DNA from 3 places in the Streptomyces sp. NPDC007907 genome. Region 3 is predicted to be linked to each of the others. Evidence: riboswitches for the same ligand, from Rfam matches in the RefSeq annotation. Region 3 holds a riboswitch; each other region holds the start of a gene.

Region 1 (2,257 bases), on a different contig from region 3:
GCTGTTCGACGGGACGCTCGTCGAGTCCGTGCTGATGCGCTACCCGGACCGGGTGACCATGTGCATCAGCTCGCAGGCCGGCTGCGGGATGAACTGCCCGTTCTGCGCGACCGGGCAGGCCGGGCTGGACCGCAATCTGTCCACCGCCGAGATCGTGCACCAGATCGTCGACGGCATGCGGGCCCTGCGGGACGGGGAGGTCCCCGGCGGACCGGCCCGGCTCAGCAACATCGTCTTCATGGGCATGGGCGAGCCCCTCGCGAACTACAACCGGGTCATCGGGTCCATCCGGCGGCTCACCGACCCCGAGCCCGACGGCCTCGGCCTGTCCCAGCGGGGCATCACCGTCTCGACGGTCGGACTCGTCCCGGCCATCCACCGGTTCGCCGACGAGGGCTTCAAGTGCCGGCTGGCGATCTCCCTGCACGCCCCGGACGACGAGCTGCGCGACACCCTCGTCCCGGTGAACACCCGGTGGAAGGTGCGTGAGGTGCTCGACGCCGGGTTCGAGTACAGCGCCAAGTCCGGCCGCCGGCTGTCCATCGAGTACGCGCTGATCCGGGACATCAACGACCAGGCCTGGCGCGGTGACCGGCTCGGGCGGCTGCTCAAGGGCAAGCCCGTGCACGTCAACCTGATCCCGCTGAACCCGACGCCCGGGTCGAAGTGGACCGCCTCGCGGCCCGAGGACGAGAAGGCGTTCGTGGAGGCCATCGCCGCCCATGGTGTGCCGGTGACGATCCGGGACACCCGTGGTCAGGAGATCGACGGGGCGTGTGGTCAGCTCGCCGCCACCGAACGGTAGTCTGACCGTCGTCAGTACAGCTTCATAGAGGCACCTGCACATCCACACCTGCATATTCCGACAGGGGAGCGCCACAGCGCTGAGAGTGCGGCACACGGCCGCAGACCCTCCGAACCTGGCCCAGGTCATTCTGGGTAGGGAGATCGGTCACCACTCGAGCTGTTGCGCCCTGCCCGGGACCCGGAGTCCCGGGCAGGGCCGCGTCTTCTCCTGGTCCTCCAGGAGGAATCCAGTGAGCACCAACAAGAAGCGGATGACGGCGGCGGTCGTCGGGCTCGGCCTGGTCGGCACGCTCGCCGCCTGCGGTTCGTCCGACGGCGGCCAGGGGTCCGGCGACCCCAGGACCGTGACCCTCGTCAGCCACGACTCGTGGGCCGCGTCCGAGGACGTCATCGCGGCCTTCGAGAAGCAGTCCGGCTACAAGGTGAACGTCCTGAGGGACGGCGACGCCGGCCAGGCCGTGAACAAGGCCATCCTGACCAAGGACAACCCGCAGGGCGACGTCTTCTTCGGCGTCGACAACACCCTGCTGTCCCGCGCCCTCGACAACGACCTGTTCCAGTCGTACGAGGCCAAGGGGTCCGACCGGATCAAGGCCGAGTACCGGGTCGATCAGAAGCAGCACCGCGTCACACCCGTCGACACCGGCGACATCTGCGTCAACTACGACAAGAAGTACTTCGCCGACCACAAGCTCCAGCCGCCGCGCACCTTCGACGACCTGGTCAAGCCGCAGTACAAGAACCTGCTCGTCACCGAGAACGCCTCCGCCTCCTCGCCCGGGCTCGGCTTCCTGCTCGGCACCGCCGCCGCGTACGGCGACACGGGCTGGGAGGGCTACTGGAAGAAGCTCGAGGCCAACGGCGTGAAGGTCGTCGATGGCTGGGAGCAGGCCTACAACCAGGAGTTCTCCGGCTCCTCCAGCGGCAGGAAGGCCAAGGGTGACCGGCCGCTCGTCGTGTCGTACGCCTCCTCGCCGCCCGCCGAGGTCGCCTACGCCGACCCGAAGCCGAGCACGGCCCCGACCGGTGTCGCCGAGGGCACCTGCTTCCGGCAGGTCGAGTACGCGGGGCTGCTCGCCCACGCCAAGAACGCCAAGGGCGGCAAGGCCTTCCTCGACTTCCTGGTCAGCAGGAAGTTCCAGGAGGACATGCCGCTCAACATGTTCGTGTACCCGGTGACCGAGGGCGCCCAGGTGCCGCCGGAGTTCGTGAAGTACGGGCCGCAGGCGAAGGACCCGGAGACCATGGACCCGGCGAAGATCGCCGACCACCGCGACCAGTGGGTCAAGTCGTGGACGTCACTCGTACTGAAGTAGCCCGCACCAGGCGCGGGAGCGCGGCGCGGCTCGGACTGCTGGCCGTGCCCGTCGCGTTCTTCGCCGTCTTCTTCGCCTACCCCGTCGCCGCGATCGTCGCGCGGGGTCTGAAGGCCGACGGGGTCTGGCACCTC
Region 2 (2,257 bases), on a different contig from region 3:
ACGCCCCGCATCCGCCCGACGACCACCACGGCGATGGCGAAGATGCCCGCGAGCAGCGCCATGGGCATACCGCGGTTGATGTCGGTGACCGAGTACTGCAGGTCCTTCGGCGCCGAAGGCTCGTAGGCGACCACGACCTCCTGGCCCTCCTGCAACTGGCGGGACTGGTCCGGCTGGACGATCTCGGTGAAGGTACGGCCCTTGTCGTCGCCGGTGTCGACCCGGATGGTCGCCCGCTTGCAGGTGCCCTTCTCCTCCTGCACCGCGGAGGAGCCCTCGGCGGTGGACGTGTCGCCGGTCGGTGGAACGCCCGAAGCGCCGGCCTCCTTGCAGCTCACCTCGACCACCTTGGTGACGGTGGCGTCCTGCGTCTGCCGGTCGAAACCGACGCCGGTGCGCTCGTGCCCAGGGGCTCCGCCCGGCCACAGCACGGCGAGACCGACCAGGACGGCGGCGGCGAACGGGATCAGGATCGCCGCGATGACCTTGCGCAGGTGCAGGGAGACGGGGGTGGCCGGGCCATGACTGTGGGAGTGCCCGTGCCCGCCACCCGGGCCGTGACCGTGTCCGTGGCCGCCGTCTCCTCCGTGTCCGTGCCCGTGGCCGCCGTCTCCGTGCCCCGGTCCACCGTCTCCGCCATGACCGTGCCCCGGTCCGCCGCCTCCGTCGTGGCCGGGACCCTGCCCTCCGGCGGGTCCCGGGCCGTGCCCGGCAGCGTGGCCCTGACCGGGCCCCCGCCCGTACTCACCGCGGTCCTGGGGGCCGAAGCCCGCGTCCTGCCCGTACCCGTACTGGGGGGCCCGTCTCGGGGCCGGGGGCTGCGTCACGCCCTGCCCCTGCGGTCCGCGCGGCTGCTGCGGCTCGGCCGGACCCTGTCCGGACCCGCCGACGAAATCATGGCCCTCACCTGGACCGTCACCACGGCCGTTGCCGTTTCCGGCGCCGGATCCGCGGGGCGGCTCGGGCGAGGGGTAGGAGGGACGCTGCGTCGTGGTCACCGCCCGATCATCGCAAGAACGAGGGGGGCCCTCTGTTCACCGCGCCAGAATTGCCGCTAGCGTGGGGGCACCTTTTGTACACGCGGGAGCTCGGAGCACCGGGCTGAGAGGGCGCTGACCTCCGTCCCAGCGATGTTTCACATGAAACATCGCCGGAGTCGAGTGATGTTTCACACGAAGCATCGCCGGACGGAAACCGCTGCGTCGACCGCCGAACCTGTTACCGGGTAATGCCGGCGTAGGGAGTAGGTCTCATGACCGACAAGGACGCACGCACGCCTGCCTCCGTTCAGGACGAGACGTCCGAGGAGGCCGGGAAGTCCATCGGCTGGCACAAGGCGTACATCGAGGGCACCCGCCCCGACCTGCGCGTGCCGGTTCGTCAGGTGCACCTCACCAACGGCCAGGCGGTCACGCTGTACGACACGTCAGGCCCTTACACCGATCCACTCGTCGACACCGACGTCCGCAGGGGCCTGTCGCCACTGCGCGAGAACTGGATCATCGCCCGCGGCGACACCGAGGAGTACGCGGGCCGCCCCGTCCGTCCCGAGGACGACGGCATCAAGCACACCTCGCCCCGCGGCGGTCTCCGCAATCTGGACGCGGTCTTCCCCGGCCGGCCCCGCCAGCCGCGCCGCGGCAGGAACGGCGAGGCGGTCACCCAGCTCGCGTACGCCCGCCGCGGCGAGATCACGCCCGAGATGGAGTACGTGGCCATCCGGGAGAACGTCTCGCCCGAGGTCGTGCGCGACGAGATCGCCGCAGGCCGGGCCGTGCTGCCGGCCAACGTCAACCACCCGGAGATCGAGCCGATGATCATCGGCAAGCGGTTCCTGGTGAAGGTCAACGCCAACATCGGCAACTCGGCGGTGACGTCCTCCATCGAGGAGGAGGTCGAGAAGATGACCTGGGCGACCCGCTGGGGCGCCGACACGGTCATGGACCTGTCCACCGGCCGCAACATCCACACCACGCGCGAGTGGGTGCTGCGCAACTCCCCCGTGCCCATCGGCACGGTGCCGCTCTACCAGGCACTGGAGAAGGTCGACGGCCGGGCCGAGGAGCTGACCTGGGAGATCTACAAGGACACGGTCATCGAACAGGCCGAGCAGGGCGTGGACTACATGACGGTCCACGCGGGAGTGCGCCTGGCCTACGTGCCGTTGACGGCGAACCGCAAGACCGGCATCGTCTCCCGCGGCGGCTCGATCATGGCCGCTTGGTGCCTCGCGCACCACAAGGAGTCGTTCCTGTAC
Region 3 (2,257 bases):
GTGGCCGGTGGCCAGCAGCAGGCCGTCCAGACCGGTCGGGCCGAGCAGGGGCGCGTTGTCGGGGGAGCCGGGCCGAAGACCGGCCCGGGTCTCGGTGAGCGGCAGCTCGGTGATGCCCGGGACCAGCTCGTGCGCGTCCCGCAGCAGCTCGTACACACCACCCGCGGTCACGGTGGTGTCCCAGCCCAGCTCCTCGCTGGTCGCCCCGACGACCAGCTCGCCGCTCGCCCGAGGCACCAGGTAGACGTGGCTGCCGCGCACGACGGCGCGCACGGTCCGGCTCAGGAACGGCCCGTGCCGCCGCGGCATGGTCAGCCGCAGGACCTGCCCCTTCACCGGCCGCACGGGGGGCAGCACGTCCTCCGGGACGCCCGCGAGCCGCCCGCTCAGGCTGCCCCCGGCGAGCACCACCTGCCCGGCGGCCGCCTCGGTCCCGTCGGCCAGGACGGCGCCCGCGGCCCGGTCCCGGACGACGGCCAGCCGCTCCGCCCACGTGCGGTGGAAGACCACGCCGGTCCGCTCGCACGCGGCGACCAGCGCCCCGGCCAGCCGCCGGGGGTCGATCTGGTGATCGCCGTCGACCCGCAGCCCCCCGCGCACCCCCGGCGCGAGCATCGGCTCCAGGCGCCGGCACTCGCGCCCCGACAGCCACTGCGACTCCAGCCCCGACTGCTGCTGCAGGGCGTGCAGTTCGCGCAGGTGGGCCCGGTCGTCAGCGTCCAGCGCCACGGCGAGCGTGCCGCAGCGGCGGTAGCCGAGGTCACGGCCGGTCAGCTCGGTGAGCTCGGCGGCGAAGTCCGGGTAGCGGCGGGCGGAGGCGAGGTTCAGGCCGAGCAGGGTCTGCTCGCCGTAGTGCAGTTCCGTGACGGCGGCCAGCATCCCGGCGGCCACCTCTGCGGCTCCGCCGCCCGGCTCGGGGTCCACGACGGCCGTGGCGAGCCCGCGTTGCGCGGCCCGCCAGGCCGTGACCAGGCCGATGATCCCGCCCCCGATGACCAGGACGTCTGACGACGCGGACGTGGATGTGGACGTAGGCGACATGGGCGTCCAGCCCCTCCCTTCGCCGGCATGACCCGGATCAGGTTCGTACGGTCGGAGGCCGCCAGCCTCCCTCTCAGCCCGGTGCGTCCGGGCTCCCGCGAGTGCTTTACGTTGGCCACCCTAGCCCGATGCCCTGTCCCGCAGTAAGGGAGCCTCGTCCCATGGCCCGATCCCTCGACGGTCTCGTCCTCGCCCCGGTCGCCGACCAGGCCCCGGGCCAGGTGGGCACCCGCACCCGGTTCACGTACCACGAGCGGCGGGGCGAGATCTGGGCCGAGTACACCGGCGGCGACGTCGTACGCGGGCACCTCGTGGGTACCCGGGAAGGTGACCGGCTGGACTTCCGGTACGTCCAGCTCAAGCAGGACGGCACCACGTCCTCCGGGCACTGCGTCTCCTCGGTCGTGGAGCTGCCCGACGGGCGGGTGCGGCTGGAGGAGACCTGGGAGTGGGAGTCCCAGCGGGGCAACGGCACGAGCGTTGTGGAGCAGGTCACGGCGCATGAGCACTGACTGACAAAACGTCAGGTGTCTATGGTGATCAGGTGAGCGAGCAGACGCAGGAACCAGGTTCGTCCGCGCCGCGGCGCGTCGTCGTGGCGGGTGCGGGCATGGCCGGGGTGCAGACCGCCGTCGCGCTGCGCGAGCAGGGCTTCACCGGTGACGTGATCCTCATCGGCGCCGAGCCCCACCAGCCCTACGACCGGCCCCCGTTGTCCAAGGCCGTCCTGCTCGGCAAGTCCGAGGGCTCCGCCTTCGACGTCGACTTCGAAGCCCTCGGCATCGAACTGCGGCTCGGCTGCGAGGTGCTGGGCCTGCGCCCCGCCGACCACGAGCTGGACACCGAGGACGGGCCCGTGCCGTACGACGTCCTGGTCGTCGCGACCGGCGCGGAACCCGTCCGGCTGCCCGGCACCGAGGGCGTGCCGGGCGTGCATCTGCTGCGCACCCTGGACGACGCCGAGCGGCTGCGGCCCGTACTGGCCCGCCAGCACGACATCGTGGTCGTCGGCGCGGGCTGGATCGGCGCGGAGTTCGCCACGGCCGCCCGCGAGGCGGGCTGCGCGGTGACCGTCGTGGAGGCCGCGGAACGCCCGCTCGCCGGGGCGCTGCCCGCGGAGGTCGCCGCCCCGATGTCCGGCTGGTACGCCGACGCGGGGGCGGACCTGCGCACGCACGCGCGCGTGCAGCGCGTCGAACCCGGTGTCGTCGTCCTC

The links. Region 3 has a riboswitch for thiamine pyrophosphate ahead of thiO (glycine oxidase ThiO). Riboswitches for the same ligand answer to the same signal wherever they lie in the genome.
Region 1: linked by a shared signal. The riboswitch ahead of ACFZDI_RS00345 (thiamine ABC transporter substrate-binding protein) and the one ahead of thiO (glycine oxidase ThiO) in region 3 are both predicted to bind thiamine pyrophosphate.
Region 2: linked by a shared signal. The riboswitch ahead of thiC (phosphomethylpyrimidine synthase ThiC) and the one ahead of thiO (glycine oxidase ThiO) in region 3 are both predicted to bind thiamine pyrophosphate.

What each region holds. Positions count from the first base shown of each region.
Region 1 is NZ_JBIBKR010000001.1:80,122-82,378, reverse strand. It holds gene rlmN (23S rRNA (adenine(2503)-C(2))-methyltransferase RlmN) at 1-805, shown strand, start outside; TPP riboswitch at 858-964, shown strand; gene ACFZDI_RS00345 (thiamine ABC transporter substrate-binding protein) at 1,059-2,123, shown strand; gene ACFZDI_RS00340 (iron ABC transporter permease) at 2,162-2,257, shown strand, end outside.
Region 2 is NZ_JBIBKR010000005.1:579,991-582,247, forward strand. It holds gene ACFZDI_RS23450 (YibE/F family protein) at 1-998, opposite strand, end outside; TPP riboswitch at 1,071-1,260, shown strand; gene thiC (phosphomethylpyrimidine synthase ThiC) at 1,253-2,257, shown strand, end outside.
Region 3 is NZ_JBIBKR010000007.1:375,195-377,451, reverse strand. It holds gene thiO (glycine oxidase ThiO) at 1-1,041, opposite strand, end outside; TPP riboswitch at 1,039-1,150, opposite strand; gene ACFZDI_RS28960 (hypothetical protein) at 1,203-1,553, shown strand; gene ACFZDI_RS28955 (FAD-dependent oxidoreductase) at 1,586-2,257, shown strand, end outside.